One region of the Halomonas sp. GT genome, then DNA from elsewhere that is predicted to be linked to it. Evidence: predicted binding sites of a transcription regulator. Region 1 holds the regulator's gene; the other holds the start of a gene.

Region 1 (8,042 bases):
ACCTGCTCTATTGTTAGCTTTAGAGTCATCATCGGTTGTGCTGGAACGGCTTGAGGGAGTGTATATCAGAGTATTGTCATTGTCGTTAATCAGATCCTTAGCTGAATAGGTCGCAGGGCCCGATGTGTTACGAGATTGAGGCTGAATAATTTCTTGGTTATCAGCACGCTCTTGGTTCAACTCAATGGAAGATTGCGCAAAAGCCATTGGGCTTGCGACAAGGCCCAGCGAGAGGCCCAAAACTGAAGTATTTTTAAAAAATGTTTTCAACAACATAAATAAAAGCTCCTTGCTACATGGAGCAACCGACAATGTAATGATACAAGGTACCTTTTTTGCCAGTCGCTGAACGTGTCATCTGAATAATTGCATTTCTAATACCAATAAACAGTGGGCAACGTGACAATGATTATACTATATACAAAAAATTAGACCCCACCGAAGTGGGGTCTTGAGCACTCTTAATATCGCGATACGTAACACTAGCTTCCTATCCGTTTGAGGGACTCCAACCTTGGAATTAACCCTAACTAGCGTGTTGACCGTCGAAAGATTCAGTCCTTGAATCTAGGAGCATCCATGCGATTTGACATCCTTGCCTCTGAATAGCTCATCCATAAGCGTAAGAGTTTTAATACCTTTTGAAAAGATATGTAACCAAAGTTAATGTTACATGCCGCTATTTTCTTCAGGCAACTCATCAGTGCTGTCATAGCCAGCATCTGAATCGCCATGATTCGTTGAGCTTGGCTCCATGTCGCTGGCGTTATCGCCTTCGTCATGGGTCAAATCTTGGCTGTCATAATCACTCGAACCTGTTGTGCTTTCAGGCTGAGAATCGACAGGCTGTTCATCTGGGGAAATATTGTTTGCTGGATCCGCTGGCTCTTGAGCAAATACCGCAGGGCTAGCAACCAGACCAAACGCTACACTTAAAATACCAGCTTTCTTGAGTAATTCCTTGGACATCATATTCCATCTCCTCGATCGCTGTTCAATACTGCTAAATGGTAAGAAAGACTGCCTTTCGGCTTACCAGTTCCTGTGGTTTTCTCTCTTACCTAAAATAATGCAGACGCCATGCCAAAAAATAAAAAATAATAAAAAAACGTTAATAAACATTAATTTATATTTTTTTAAAAAATAAATAAGACGCTTAGAATCTTTCAATTTAGGCAGGAAAAGTGGCTACAAATGGCACATGAGCATTATTTGACCATACTTATATGACACCGTGACACACTTATACAATATCTATATCTAGACAGCATTACGCGGTATGGACTCGCTTTCGACAACGCGTGATGCCGGAAAAACACAGCGAAAGAGAGCCCCTTCGCCAGGGTGGGATTCAATTTGTAGCAGTGCATCATGTCTCAGCAACACATGTTTCACAATCGCTAGACCAAGGCCCGTTCCACCGGTAGCCGTACTGCGACCTTTATCAACACGATAAAAACGCTCGGTTAAACGCGGAATGTGGACAGGGTCTATTCCTTCGCCGTCGTCGTCGACCTCAATACAAGCACTGCCCTCCGGCATGGACTTCCAGCGAAGCGTTATCTGACTACCCTCCGGGGTATAACGCACGGCATTAAAGACAAGATTAGAAATAGCACTATGCAGTTCTTGCTCGCTGCCAATGAGCCGCGCATCACTTTCAAGCACGACTTGGACATTGTGCTGTTGATTAGAGAGCGCTAGCGCATCGCGTCGAATACTGTCGAGCATTGGCCCTAACACCAGCGCATGATGATCCTCGCCTCCTTGGTCAATTTCTAATCGAGAGAGCAGTAGCAGATCATTGACTAAGTTTTGCATACGCTTCGTCTGCTCTTCCATCTGAGCGATACCTCGCCCTAAACGTGGTGGAAGTTGCTCTTTCAAGTCGCCGTAAGTTTCTAAATAACCCGTCAGTACTGTTAGCGGTGTGCGCAGCTCATGGGAAACATTGGCGACAAAATCACGACGCATCTGCTCTAGGCGATGCAAACGGGTAATGTCTCGCGCCATTACCAAGCGTTCATCATCACCATAGAGTGTAATTTGATATTGCAGGATACGACGTTCATCGATGGGCGACGTTAACGTTAGCGGCTCACCGTATTTACGTGCGTTAAAGTAGCTGATAAATCGAGGATCACGAAGCAGGTTGGTAATATGCTGGCCACGGTCGTGGGCCGTTTGTAACCCCAGCATTTCGGTCGCGGCACTATTCCACCATTCTAAGTCACCATGCCGATCTAGCATGACAACACTGTCACGCATTGCTTCGGATGATTCCTGAATACGCGCAAGGGTGGCACGCAATCGATTCTGGGTAATCCGTTGACTCTTTTGATAGCGATACAAGCGATCAAAAAGTTCGCCCCACATACCGCTTGCAGCAGGGGGTTCATCATGAGGGTGGAGCGTTAACCACTTAAAGAGTGCGCGCAGTTGGCGCAGTTGATAAACCAAGCAAACGGCAAGGCCTGCAGCAAACCCAAGCCCTGACATACCTAGCAACCATCCGAGACAAGCCCCCAGGGCAGCTAACCATGCAATCCGCCATAATTCTCGGCTCCACAAGCGCACCGTTACACCCGCGCGGAAAAACGGTACCCAGTGCCTCTCACCGTTTGAATGAGACTCTGGTGAGCTTCCCCTAAGGCCTTACGTAGACGTCGGATATGAACATCTACTGTCCGCTCCTCAACATATACGTTACCGCCCCACACTTGATCGAGCAATTGGCTACGCGTATAGGCACGTTCTTGGTGCGTCATGAAAAATTGCAGCAAACGATATTCAGTAGGCCCCATTTCCAATGCCTTGCCGTAAGCACTTACACGGTGACTCACGGGATCTAATAGCAAACCATTAATCTCGATAGGATCTTCGACGCCACGAGGGGTGGTACGTCGCAATACCGCTTTTAAGCGCGCTACCAGTTCACGGGGAGAGAAAGGCTTGGTGATATAGTCATCCGCTCCAGCCTCAAGCCCCTGAATTTTATTATCTTCTTCGCCTTTAGCGGTTAACATAATGATAGGCACTTCGGCAGTAGCTTCTTCGCGCTTTAAGCGCCTTGCAAGCTCAATACCGCTGGTACCTGGCATCATCCAGTCCAGCAAAAGTAGATCTGGCTGGTGGTCAACCATCATCGCGTGGGCATCCTGGGCGTTATCCGCTTCAAGCACGCGATAGTCAGCCATTTCCAGCGCCACTGCGATCATCTCGCGGATAGGCGCTTCATCATCGACAATCAAAACGGTCTTGGCGGTCATTCCAGGGCCTCACGGTGTTCAATGAAAGGTAAATCAAAGACATGTCAGTGACGATAACACCATGACTAGATGACAATTCTATGACATAGAGGATATTTAGCCAGTTATTGGCCACCAACTTAGTGCAATACCTGCAAAAATTAACAAACCAGACCAGTGATTATTAAGAAATGCCTGGAAGCAGCGGCCACGCTCACGACCAATCAGTAACCGTTGTTGGTGGACAAACGTGGCGGCCATAGCGGCTAGCCCAAGCCAGAAAAATCCCCCTAAACCAACACGCCACCCTACCCAGGCAAGCAGTCCCAGTGTTGCCACTTGTAGCACACCAATTATCAGACGGTCAGCGCTACCAAACAGCACCGCGGTAGATTTAATACCAATTTTAAGATCATCATCGCGGTCGACCATGGCGTATTGGGTATCGTAGGCAACGGTCCACAACACATTCGCGCTAAACAATAACCATGCTTCAAACGGGACATGACCCAATACCGCACCGAATGCCATGGGGATCGCCCAAGAGAACGCAGCCCCCAACACCACCTGAGGGAAATGGGTGTAGCGCTTCATAAAGGGGTAAATGAACGCTAATACAACACCGCCTATCGACAACAGCACCGTAAACCAGTTGGTCAATAGCACTAAAATGAAAGCAATAGCTACCAGCGCTATAAACAGCAGCTGTGCCTCGGTTTCACTGATACGCCCAGTGGCTAGCGGACGCTGCTTAGTGCGCTTTACATGGCCATCGAAATGGCGGTCAGCGTAATCATTGACCACACAGCCCGCGGCGCGCATAACGTACACACCAGCAATAAAGATCAGTAGAACATTCCGGCCAGGCACGCCTTCTGCCGCTATCCACAGCGCCCATAAGGTGGGCCACATCAATAGCCAAGTACCAATTGGGCGATCCAATCGCATTAAATGTAAAAAATCAGCCACTCGAGCCCATCCCGTTGGCCTCAACAGAGAACGGTCCATGCTTACCTCTCAAAAAGAAAACGCTGACGATAGCCTAGCGCGAAGGCAGGCCAAGATCATCTGCCATGGCGGATAAAAAATATTCCTGTACCAATAGCGATAACCCACTGTGTTGAAACACTGAGCGCCGTCCCCATACGCTGTCTGAAAGAGAAGCGCACTGTTCAGCGACAAAGCGTGGCTGATGGCGGGTGGCGTAGAGTGGCCCGCGCACCAAGTCAGGCTGTTGAAACAACCAGCTACCTAGTGAGCGCTCGCCAAGTCCATCTAACCCCTTCCCTTGTAATTGATTAAGTGGCGCTACCGAGCGTGCTACCACCCAGGGCTTATCGTCCAAACACAACGCTACTTCCCTCAGCCATGCATAGCAGCGTGGCTTAATACCCAACGCTAGCGCTTCATCTCGTAGAGGTAGGCCAATCGTTTGTCGCAACAATTGCACCCGAAACGTGCTGACGCCACCTGCAACGATTAGCCGCGTCGTTAAGGAATCCGTCGATGCCACCCACTGCCACCACGAAGCGCTCATTGCAGGACGAGCCGCAGCAACAGGAAGCCAGTGAGGAAATAGCCGATAAGGAAGTAGAGAAGCTTGCCGAACAGTAGGGGCGATCACCAGGGTCTCCAAGGCGGTCAATACACAGAAAGCTAGTGTAACATGGTGACCTCACAGGCTTTTGTTCCGCCGACTTTTGGTGATTGCATGCCCGCACAAGAAATACCGCTATTTTCCCATTCATCACTGATTATTATTGGCACCGGTATGGCGGGGATTGGTCTTGCCCGCGCCCTACGCCGACAAGGCGATACACGTGCCATTACCCTCATCAGCGCCGATAGTGGCGATGATTACAGTAAACCGCTGCTTTCTACAGGCTTTGCGAAACGCTTAACGCCAGATCAGCTCGCCCAACGCGACGCCCACAGCGTCGCAGAAGAACTTAACGCTGAGTTAATTACCCACACCCAAGTCGTACACTTGCATGTGGATAACCAGCGCATAGAACTCTGTAACGGCCAGCAACTCCACTATGACGATCTAGTGCTAGCCACTGGGGCGGCTCCCTATACGCCGTTCAGCCTGCCCGAAAATGTCGCCAAACGATGTTTCACGGTGAACGACTTAGACGAGTATCGCCAGTTTTATGCCGCATTAGGAGCAGCGTCTACTAAGCGTGTCGCGATTATCGGTGCCGGACTGGTGGGCTGCGAGTTCGCCAATGACCTTCATGCTGGCGGCCATCGAGTCACCCTCATTGCGCCAGAAAGCACACCACTGCAACGCCTGCTCCCCGAGCCGCTAGGCCGGGCGCTGGCTAATGCGTTCCAAGAAGCAGGCATCCAACTTGCGTTAGGGCATAACCTGCAAACACTGGCTCTTGACGCAGATAACGCCCTCTCACTTCGCCTTGAGAATGGCGACCATTATGCTGCCGACATCGCGCTACTCGCCACCGGCTTAGTCCCGCGCATTCAACTTGCTGAAGCAGCAGGTTTGGCGGTCACCCAGCGCGGTATCGTTGTTGATCGCCAATTACGCACCTCTCAACCGAACATATTTGCGTTGGGGGATGTGGCTTGCGTTGAGGGAGTTAACGCTATGTACGTGCAGCCCTTACAGGCGAGCGTAAAAGCGCTGGCGTCGACACTTGCCGGAAAGCCAACCGGAGTCAGCTTTGGCGCGTGGCCCGTCATTGTGAAAACGCCGTTACTACCCGTGGTTGCCTACCCACCGATCACCACACCAGCACAGTGGAGAATTGAGGGAGAAGGCGGTGAAATGACAGCGATTGCTGAAAATAAAGACGGTCGTTTGATTGGATTTGCGTTGACAGGCAGCTGCGTGAGAAGGAAAGTGGAGCTTTCCAGAGTAGCACCTGCACTGCTAGGCTGATTCTCGCCGCTTTAACGGCTAGGCTAAAAAGCCACCAGCTGGGCAGTGCCTCTAACAACACTGATGAGCTTACGCTTGATTTTCACATAGGGAGATACCTTTATGCGCAAACCTGAACTCGCCGCCGCAATTGCTGAAAACGCTGATCTATCCAAAGACAAAGCAGGTCAAGTCCTGAACGTTATTTTGGACGAAATCACTAACAGCGTTGCCAAAGGCGAAGATGTCGCTCTCATTGGTTTTGGAACGTTTACCGTGCGCCAGCGTGCCGCACGTACCGGCAAAAACCCACAAACTGGCGCGCCTTTACAGATTCCCGCCAGCAAAAACGTTGCGTTCAAGCCCGGCAAAGCGCTTAAGGACGCCGTTTCCTAATGAAACTCAAGCTGACGCTGTGGCTACTGAGCTTATTGCTTAAAAGAGCCCTGCGACGCAAACCACGCTTTCGTGAGCAACTTGAGCGAATGCGTGGCTTGGACTGGGGTGTTGCCACGGAAGACCTCAGCATTGCCCGGTATTATCGAATGACGCCGAAAGGCATTGATACAGGCAAAGGGCTACCCGTTGACCTAGACCTTGAGCTTCGTTTTCGCGATCAGGATGCCGCGTTGAAAATCCTTAAAAAGCCAACGCAACAGGCATTTCTGGATGGCATGGTAGCCGGTGAAGTCCGCCTAGTGGGCGACTCCGCCGATATGAACAAGCTTCAAAAGCTACTGAAAAATATGTAATAACTAACTCGCCACCACAAGGTGGCGGGTTCCTTCCTAAGATTCTTCTTATTGCTCCTGCTATCTTTCAAGCCAAACGCTCACTGACTAGGCTCTTGTTGCCAAGCCTTACGCTTGTTCGGCTATGCTTTAAATAGTGATGCATGCTTTAAATAGCGATGCTTTAAGTAGCCATTGAACACTACCGTTAAAAACGGTGGATAAAGACAAGCACACCCGCTTCCCTCTATACTAAGCATTAAACTAAAGTCTAAAAGAAGCGACCCATTAGAGACTCTATGCCTATTTCATTGCCCCTGCGGCGTCTATGGACCCTAGATAAGTTCGCCTACAGCCTGCGCGTGTTTATTGCGTTCAGCGGGGCACTGCTGTTTAGCGGTTTTGCAGGTGACATCGCGCTGGTGATTCCGCTTTTTTTGGGCATTATTGCGAGTGCGCTTTCTGAAACCGATGACAGCTGGCAGGGGCGCTTACAGGCGCTAGTGGTGACACTTGCCTGCTTTGCATCGGCCTCGTTTGTTGTTCAGTGGCTCTTCCCTTGGCCGTGGCTGTTCGCAGCTGGGCTGGCAGTTTCTACCTTCACGTTAATTATGCTAGGTGCCATTGGTCAGCGGTACGCGACCATTGCGTCGGGCACGTTAATCCTATCGATCTACTCAATGATCAACATTGAACAGCACGGTGGCGTGGATGCAGACGTGGCTTCCCGGCAGTTGCTGCTGCTTGCGGGAGCTGCGTGGTATGGGGTTATATCAATCCTATGGTGCGCCCTTTTTTCGCGACAGCCAGTTAAACAGAGCATGGCGCGGGTATATAAAGCGCTAGGTGAGTTTTTAATCTTGAAGTCTGCGCTGTTTGAGCCTGTCCGTGGGGTCGATCTAGAGGCGCGACGCGTGGCGCTAGCCAGGCAAAACGGCAAAGTCGTCGATGCCCTCAACCAAGCAAAAGAGATGATTTTTCGCCGCTTAGAGGGGCAGCGTGGCAGCCGCAAGCTGAACCGCTACTTACAGATTTACTTTATCGCCCAGGATATTCATGAGCGTGCAAGCTCTACCCACTACCCCTATAGCGCGCTCACCGACGCGTTTTTTCACCATGACGTGCTCTTTCGTTGCCAGCGACTCTTAGACCAGCAAGGCCGCGCCTGCCGCCAGCTAGCCA
Region 2 (8,042 bases), 380 kb from region 1:
ACGGTACTGCTGTTAATCATGGGCTGTTTTTTGGATGGTATTTCACTGATTCTGCTAGTAACAGCCATTATTATGCCTGTGGTTAGCGCTGCTGGATTTGACCTGATCTGGTTTGGTATCTATCTGGTGATTGTGGTTGAGATGTCGCAAATTACGCCGCCAGTGGGCTTTAACCTTTTTGTCATTCAAGGGCTTACTGGTAAAGATATTGTCACTATCACGAAAGCCACACTGCCGTTCTTCCTGCTGATGCTGCTGGCGATTGCCTTTATGCACCTCTTCCCTGAGATCGCTTTATACCTGCCTCAGGCAATGAACAGATAGTAAAAGGGTTAATGGTCAATCTTGGCCATGTACGGAGATGCCCCGGCGGCCAGAGCGCTTGATGATGTACATGCTCTGGTCGGCGGCATCTATCAGTTCTCGTTCATTGCTGAAATTACCATCGCTTAAACACGCAATGCCCATAGAAGCGGTTACATATAGGGCTTCTTGGTCGATTTTCAGCATAGGTTGCTCATTTAAATACAGTGCAATGCGTTCGGCTAACTGTCTCGCGGTGTGAGCCGTCTCATCGGGCAAGATAATTAAAAACTCTTCACCGCCATAGCGACCTGCTAAATCGCCTGAGCGAGTTAATGACGCTAGCGTTTTACCAAAACGTTCCAGAATTAAGTCGCCTGCTTGATGGCCATATCGGTCGTTAAGCACTTTGAAGTGATCTAAATCGATAAACACCACTGACATCGTGCGGCCTTGTTCATTGCAAAGTGCAAAACGTTCCTGGAGTTGCTGCTCTAACCACGCACGGTTAGCCAATTGAGTTAGTGGGTCAATACGGCTGCGTTCTTCTAATGCAGAATTATACAGCTGTAGTGTATCCAACTGCTGTTGCTGGGCATCTAATCGTGCTGTAAGCGTTAAAGCATGTTGATAGAGCAACTGCTGTGCGTCCGCCAGCAGTGTTTGACTATCCACAGGCGCTGGTGCGGTGAGATCCAGAATATCTGTCAGTAAATCGATTTGTTCAGGCAACTGATGGAAAAGTGCTTCAATGATATTCGTAGGTAGTGTTTCTGTGACGGCTAATTGCCTAAGCAACATTGCTAACGTGGTGCTTGGTTCAGGGCTGAGCCAAGCATCGGCGATTGGACCGGATAAACGCAGGCAGAGTGTCGCCATGTCATCTGTGAAAAAGCCATCATGGCTTTGGTAAATAGCATGCACGATTGGTGACGGTAGCCCCCATTTGGCGGCTAACCAAGCGCCAATCAGTGTATGGTCACTGCCAAAGCGGGCACGTTCAGCGTTGACCAACTGTGCGTGAGACATTTGGCGTTCAGCGTATAGCGTTTCAGCCTCGTCTGGGTAGGTGGTGAGAATTGCCAAAATGCCAATATCTTGTAGTAGGGCAAGCGTGAATGCGCTGCCAACTTGTGCGGGACAGAGTTGGTGAGCCAGCTTGCTTGCTACCACGGCGGCAATAATGGCGCGTCGCCATGTTTGTAGAGCGACATCCTCTGCGGGAGGCCAGGGAAACAGCGTGAAGCTCAAGGCGGTGGCGAGCGTTGCGTCCAGCCCCAGTCGCTGGGTTGCTTCTAAGCTCGTTTGTGCAGGGTGGGCTGAACGAAGATAGTGCACGCTATTGGCGGCAGCAATAAGGCGGGCTGTTAACCCTGGATCGCGTTCAATTACGCGAGCATAGTCACTGAGAAGAGCCTGGGGGGAACGCGCCACTTCAAGCACTTGCATGGCGACAGTAGGTAGCGAAGGCAGGTTAGCCGTCTGTAATAACGTATTACTAAGAAAACTGGGAAGCTCATTAGTAAGCGAGGCATAAAGTGTTTCGTCTACGGCTGAAAGGCTCGTCATGTTATCTCCCAACGTGCTGTCCAGCGTAGCGAGCAGCCACTAAGTTATATGCTAAATGATTCATCACAGCGTCTGCGTGTGTTAGCAGTGTCATATGTAGGCATTGTAAATCAGTAAAATAGCTGTTTATGCTGTAGCCCGCTGCATTTTATTGCAACAGCTTATTGCAACAGTGCTCTGTGGGCAGCTGCTCTACGATGACAAAAGAGAGTGCGCCAATGCACACCAGAAACGAAGCGTCGGAGATTTTCCGTCAGTTGGCGGAAGGTTTAGGACGCAGCGGAAGACCCGACTTTTATACGACGCTTGTTGAGCAACTTGCCCATCTGCTTGGGATTGATCATGCGTTGATCGCTGTGGTCACCGAGCCTCATATGGCCACAACGTTGGCCGTTTGGTCAAATAATTGTCATCAGGATAATATTGCTTACTCTCTCACTGGAACGCCTTGTGAAACCGTTTTAGGTAGAGAGCCTTGCTTGTATGCCTGCGATGTTCAGGCGCGCTTTCCTAAAGACGAGCTGCTCGGCCAACTGGGTGCAGAGAGTTACATGGGGTTGCCTCTGTTTTCATCCGATGGTTCGGCCATTGGCATCTTAGCGGTGTTAAGCAATAAACCGATGCAGCTCGATGGACTTGAAAACGAAATCTTGCGCATTGTGGCCGCTCAAGCGGGGGCAGAGCTAGGCCGCTGCCAAGCCGAACAAGCGCTTCGTCAAAGTGAAGAACTGGCTCGAGAGAGTGAGCGGCGTTTAAACACGTTGCTTAATCACCTTCCTGGCATGGCCTACCGTTGCCTGAATGATCAACACTGGACGATGCAGCTGGTCAGCCAAGGGGCTGAAGCGCTCACGGGCTATCATCCAGACGAATTACAAGATAATCGACTCATAAGCTTTGCCTCTCTCATACACGAAGCCGATCAAGACCGCCTTCATCTAGCAGCACAGCAGGCAATTCAACAGCGTCAGCCATATCGCGTGGTGTACCGATTACGCCACCGGGACGGCAGCTACCGTTGGATGTGGGAGCAAGGGCAAGCTGTTATCGATGATGATGGTCAGGTGGCCTATCTTGAGGGCTTTATCTCAGATGTGACTGATCAGCACGAATCACAACGCGTACAAGATGCGGTGGTACAAGTCGCCTCGACAGTTACCTCACGTGTAGGAGACGATTATTTTCACCAGTTGATCGTCACGTTAGCCACGTTATTAGAAGCAGATGCCGGGTTTATCGCGTTACTGGATCAGCCCGTTCCACAGCGTTTGGGAACATCTAATAAGAAAAACGCGCTGCTACCCGCCACAGCAGCTCATACCGTTAGTTTAGTTGCGAACGGTCAGTTAATAGATAACCAAACGTTTATGCTGCAGGGAACGCCTGCTGAACGAGTCGTGTTTGAAGGCGAGAGCGTTGTGCAAAATGGCCATGCATTTACGCTGCCAGGAACCTCGTTCAGCACCCAGGCGTGGATAGGCCGCCGCTTGGATAATGCTAAGGGCGATGCCATTGGCGTGATGATGGTGTTTTACCAAACACCACTGACGACCAATGCGTTTGCTACTTCCGTGCTGAAAATTCTCTCTACTGGCGCTGCCGGTGAGCTTGAACGTCGCCGTGATCATCGTTACATGCAACGTCTTGCTTACACAGACAACACAACAGGATTGCCTAATCGTGCGCGCTTTATTGAGCTGTTGGCCAGTATGGGAAAAGAGGCATCTAGTCGGGATGACTCACTTTCACTTCTACTGCTGGATATTCGGCGCTTTAAAGAGGTAAATGATTTACATGGTCACGAGGTAGGAGATCAGTTACTCGCAACCGTAGCTGAGCGCTTGCGGAAAACTAGTCTATCTAAAAGCGCTGTCGCACGACTTTCCGGTGATGAATTTACAATACTGTTGCCCAGCATTGAGGATGTTTGCCTTCAAGAGGTGGTGTTTCAATTATGCGAAATTATCAAACGGCCCATCCAGCTGGGGCATCGTATTTTTAATCTCGATGTCAGTATCGGGATTGCTAGCTATCCAAGCGATGTATCGGAGGCTGGTGAGCTGTTTAACGCGGCCAGTATCGCACTCCATCACGCAAAACGCCGTGATAACAGCGTATGCCCCTATACACAAGCGATGCGTCAGACGCTGGAGCGTCGGCAATGGATGACCGAGCGCCTGCATCAAGCCATTACTGAGCGGCGCTTACAGCTTTATTTTCAACCGCAGTTCAGTCTTACGAGCAAAACATTGACGGGTGCTGAGGCGCTGTGCCGCTGGTTTGACTCTGAGTGGGGCTGGGTAAGCCCTGGCGAGTTTATTGCTTTGGCGGAAGAGCGTGGCTTGATCCGTATGCTGGGAGACTGGGTGCTAGAAGAAGCGGCACGTCAGTTAAGTGTTTGGCAGGCCAGCAATACGCCACTGCCAGGTAGGCTCTCAATCAATATTTCAGCTCAACAATTTGCCGACCCTCAGCTAACCGCGCATGTGGCTAAGCTAACCGCCTGTGTACCTCCGGGCACCATTGCGCTTGAACTCACTGAAAGTGATTTTATGCGTGATCCCGATCAGGCGGTCACAATTACCCAGGCTATGCGTCAGGCTGGTTACGCGCTGTTTATTGATGACTTTGGTACGGGTTACTCATCGCTCTCGTATTTACGGCGCTTTGCTGCGGACGCGTTAAAAATAGACATTTCGTTTGTGCGAGACATGCTTGATAACCACCATGATCGGGCGATTGTGCAAACCATTATCGCCATGGCTGACACGCTTGATATGAAAACCCTTGCAGAAGGAGTTGAAAGCCCTGCCCAGGCCGATTTGCTTGCAAAAATGGGTTGCAGCGAAGCTCAGGGATACTGGTTTGGCCGCCCGCTACCCGCCGATGAGTTTGCCTCAATGTGGTTAACCCCTTAAGCCATTTTATGGATAGGTAAGGCGAGCAATATCCATTCTCAGTAATGGCGTCATCGTCCTGTCATCAACGTTGGCATACCCTACGCGCCGCCGAACTCGCGAAAAAAGGAGTGCCTCATGCGCCTCGCTCTGTTTGACCTTGATGACACCCTCCTGGACGGAGACTGCAGCGACCGCTGGAATTTATGGATGATCGAGCAGGGTTGGATCAGTGACCCCGAAATATTTATAGCCCGTGCCGAGCAGATGCAGCAGGCTTATCACGCCGGTAAGTTAAAGCTAGAGGAGTACTTGGCAATGACCTTGGCGCCGCTGCGGGGCCGCCGGGTGGTGGATGTACAAAAAGAAGTTGATCGCTTTGTCGCTACCCATTTGCAGCCCCGTATTTTTGATCAAGCCTGGCGCTGCTTGGAAGCACACCGTCAGTCAGGCGATATCCTAGTCCTCATTTCTGCATCATCGCATCACTTGGTCGCGCCGATTGCAACGATGCTAGGGATTGAGCATGTGTTGGCGGTAGAGCTAAGTGTCGAACAAGCGGGAAGTGGGGCAAGCTACACTGGCCATAGCAGAGGCGTGCTCTCTTACCGAGGGGGTAAAGTAGTGCGTTTTCAGCAGTGGCTAACTGAGCAAAAAATCATCCCCAGTCATACCACGTTCTACTCAGATTCCCGCAACGATATCCCGCTGCTTCAGTATGTTGACTGCCCGGTGGCGGTTAACCCTGACCCCGTGCTGGCGGAGGTCGCTAGTGTAGAAGGATGGCGGCGCTTAGACTGGCGGATGGCAGCGTCCTCAGACGCTTCATTGGCCAACGATCTATCAGGAAAATCGGCGCATGCCTGATGCTTACTATTTACAGTTAACTGAACAGCTTCGTTATTTAATCACTCAGCATGCCACGCAGTGGGAAGGCAAGTTACCCGCGGAGCGAGCGTTAGCAGAGCGCTTCTGTACGACCCGCGTTACGTTGCGCCAAGCCTTGGCGCAACTGGAGGGGGAGGGGCTTATTCACCGCAGTAATCGGCGTGGTTGGTTTATTTCACCGGCTAGGCTGGTGTATGACCCCACCCGGGACGCAGGTTTTAACGACTATGTGCGCGCTCAGGGGCGGCAACCACGCACGGCGGTTCTTAAGCTGGAAACTCGCTCACATCTGGCGGCTGCCCGTGCCCTGCAGCTGCCTGATGACCAGCCGTTTCACCACATTCGCCGTCGCCGTTACGTAGATGATCGCGCTGTGCTGGTGGAATCGCTTTGGGTGGTGCCAGAGCGTGCGCCAGAGCTGCTAGACATCTACAGCGGACAATCACTCTGGGGGTTGTTAAGAGGGCGGTGGGGGCATCATTTGGCCAATCGCTCGATACGCATGGTGTCCGAAGCGCTGTCGCCATTAGATGCAGAAGAATTACTCGTTGCCCCAGGTGCAGCAGGGTTAAACATTTGCCGCGCCATTTTTGATGGTCAACAACGTCCCATCGAATATGACGAAGAGCACTGGTTGCACGATTCGTTATGCATCCGTGTTGAGCTATCGGGCCAGCAGTAACAAGGTTACGAAGACAGGGACGCTCGAGAGAATCCTCACAAGATCCCTCACAAGAACCTACGCTTGAGCGTACACAACAACTTAAAAAATCGGTCAAACAAGCGTCATCGCACTGTCATTTAACGGCGGCAAACTCCTGGTCTATACCAAAACGCTGGGAGCCTACCATGTCGAAACTTCGCCGTTTGTTCCAACCTAATCAGATTGCAACTGCTCTGCTTGCAACGGCTGCCGTTGCCTTCACTTCTGTGGCTAGCGCCACTGAGCTGACGGTGTACACCGCCGTTGAGTCAGATGATCTGCAAAAATACGCCGAACGCTTCAATGCTGCCCACCCAGATATCACCATTAACTGGGTGCGAGATTCGACGGGCGTAATTACTGCGCGCCTGCTGGCGGAAAAAGATAATCCCCAGGCAGACGTTATCTGGGGCTTAGCAGCCACTAGCCTGCTGGTGCTTGAAGAAGAAGGCATGCTGGAACGCTACGCCCCTGCTGGCGTTGAAAACCTCGATCCAAAATTTATTGATGCTGCTTACCGTAACGGTGAAGACCCCGCGTGGGTAGGCATGGACGCCTGGGTAGCAGCCATTTGCTACAACACCATTGAAGGCGAGCGACAGGGTGTGCCCATGCCGACCTCCTGGGAAGACCTGACCCAGCCTGAGTTTGAGGGGCATGTGATCATGCCTAATCCCAACTCCTCCGGTACCGGCTATCTGGATGTAGCCAGCTGGATGCAGCTGTGGGGCGAAGAGCAAGGTTGGGACTATATGGACCGTCTGCATAACAACATTTCCCGTTATACCCACTCAGGCTCTGCTCCTTGCAGTTTAGCGGCCACCGGTGAAGCGGCAGTCGGTGTGTCGTTTGCCTTCCGTGGTGCACGGTTAAAATCCCAAGGCGCACCAATTGAAGTGATCTTCCCAGAAGAGGGGCTTGGCTGGGATATGGAAGCTGCCGCCATCGTTGCGGGTACAGCTAAACAGGAAGCTGCACAAACGCTGATGGATTGGGCTGTTTCCCGCGAGGCTAACGAACTCTATAACGAAGGCTACGCCGTCGTGGCTTACCCAGGTGTGGCACAGCCGATTGAAAACTACCCCGCTGACATTGCGGATCGCATGATTGATGCCGATTTCCAGTGGGCGGCGGTTAATCGCGAGCGCGTGCTGGCAGAGTGGCAGCGCCGCTACGACGGTAAAACCGAACAGTAAGCACGAACAGCTGCCCCGGCCATGGCCGGGGCTTGGAGATGTTATGCAGACCACACTGACATCGCCGCTGACGGCTCACTCGGCGGCGAAACCCCACTTACCCTCTGCGCACCTAAGCATCGATGGCGTCACCAAGCGCTTCGGTAGCTTTACCGCTCTGGACAATATTGCGCTACAGATACAGGAAGGCGAGTTTGTATGCTTTTTAGGGCCTTCTGGCTGTGGCAAAACAACCCTGTTGCGCACTATTGCAGGCCTAGCTCAGCAAACAGCAGGTAGCTTAATTCAGCGTGGCAAAGATATTTCCACACTGCCCCCGCAGGCGCGGGATTTTGGCATCGTGTTCCAATCTTATGCGCTGTTTCCCAATCTGACCGTGTTCGATAACGTTGCCTACGGGTTACGCAACCGTCGCAGTGATCGAGCGACGATTGATGCCCGCGTGGCGGAGTTGCTTGCACTGGTGGATCTTAGCGGTAGCGAACA

The links. Region 1 encodes PhoB, which activates phosphate uptake and scavenging genes when phosphate is short. Its sites were predicted from a motif close to TGTCATANNNNTGTCANA; they were not measured.
Region 2: a site for PhoB is predicted at 6,442-6,459, ahead of B6A39_RS16560 (putative 2-aminoethylphosphonate ABC transporter substrate-binding protein). Genes of this name have one in related genera too.

The regions. Positions count from the first base shown of each region.
Region 1 covers NZ_CP020562.1:4,027,756-4,035,797, forward strand. The annotation lists gene B6A39_RS18230 (hypothetical protein) at 1-276, opposite strand, end outside; gene B6A39_RS18235 (hypothetical protein) at 670-972, opposite strand; gene phoR (phosphate regulon sensor histidine kinase PhoR) at 1,261-2,577, opposite strand; gene phoB (phosphate regulon transcriptional regulator PhoB) at 2,580-3,269, opposite strand; gene ubiA (4-hydroxybenzoate octaprenyltransferase) at 3,366-4,256, opposite strand; gene B6A39_RS18255 (chorismate--pyruvate lyase family protein) at 4,291-4,872, opposite strand; gene B6A39_RS18260 (NAD(P)/FAD-dependent oxidoreductase) at 4,960-6,150, shown strand; gene B6A39_RS18265 (HU family DNA-binding protein) at 6,253-6,525, shown strand; gene B6A39_RS18270 (hypothetical protein) at 6,525-6,881, shown strand; gene yccS (YccS family putative transporter) at 7,160-8,042, shown strand, end outside.
Region 2 covers NZ_CP020562.1:3,649,242-3,657,283, reverse strand. The annotation lists gene B6A39_RS16585 (TRAP transporter large permease) at 1-324, shown strand, start outside; gene B6A39_RS16580 (GGDEF domain-containing protein) at 340-1,872, opposite strand; gene B6A39_RS16575 (bifunctional diguanylate cyclase/phosphodiesterase) at 2,091-4,790, shown strand; gene B6A39_RS16570 (HAD family hydrolase) at 4,908-5,636, shown strand; gene B6A39_RS16565 (UTRA domain-containing protein) at 5,629-6,339, shown strand; gene B6A39_RS16560 (putative 2-aminoethylphosphonate ABC transporter substrate-binding protein) at 6,507-7,556, shown strand; gene B6A39_RS16555 (putative 2-aminoethylphosphonate ABC transporter ATP-binding protein) at 7,600-8,042, shown strand, end outside.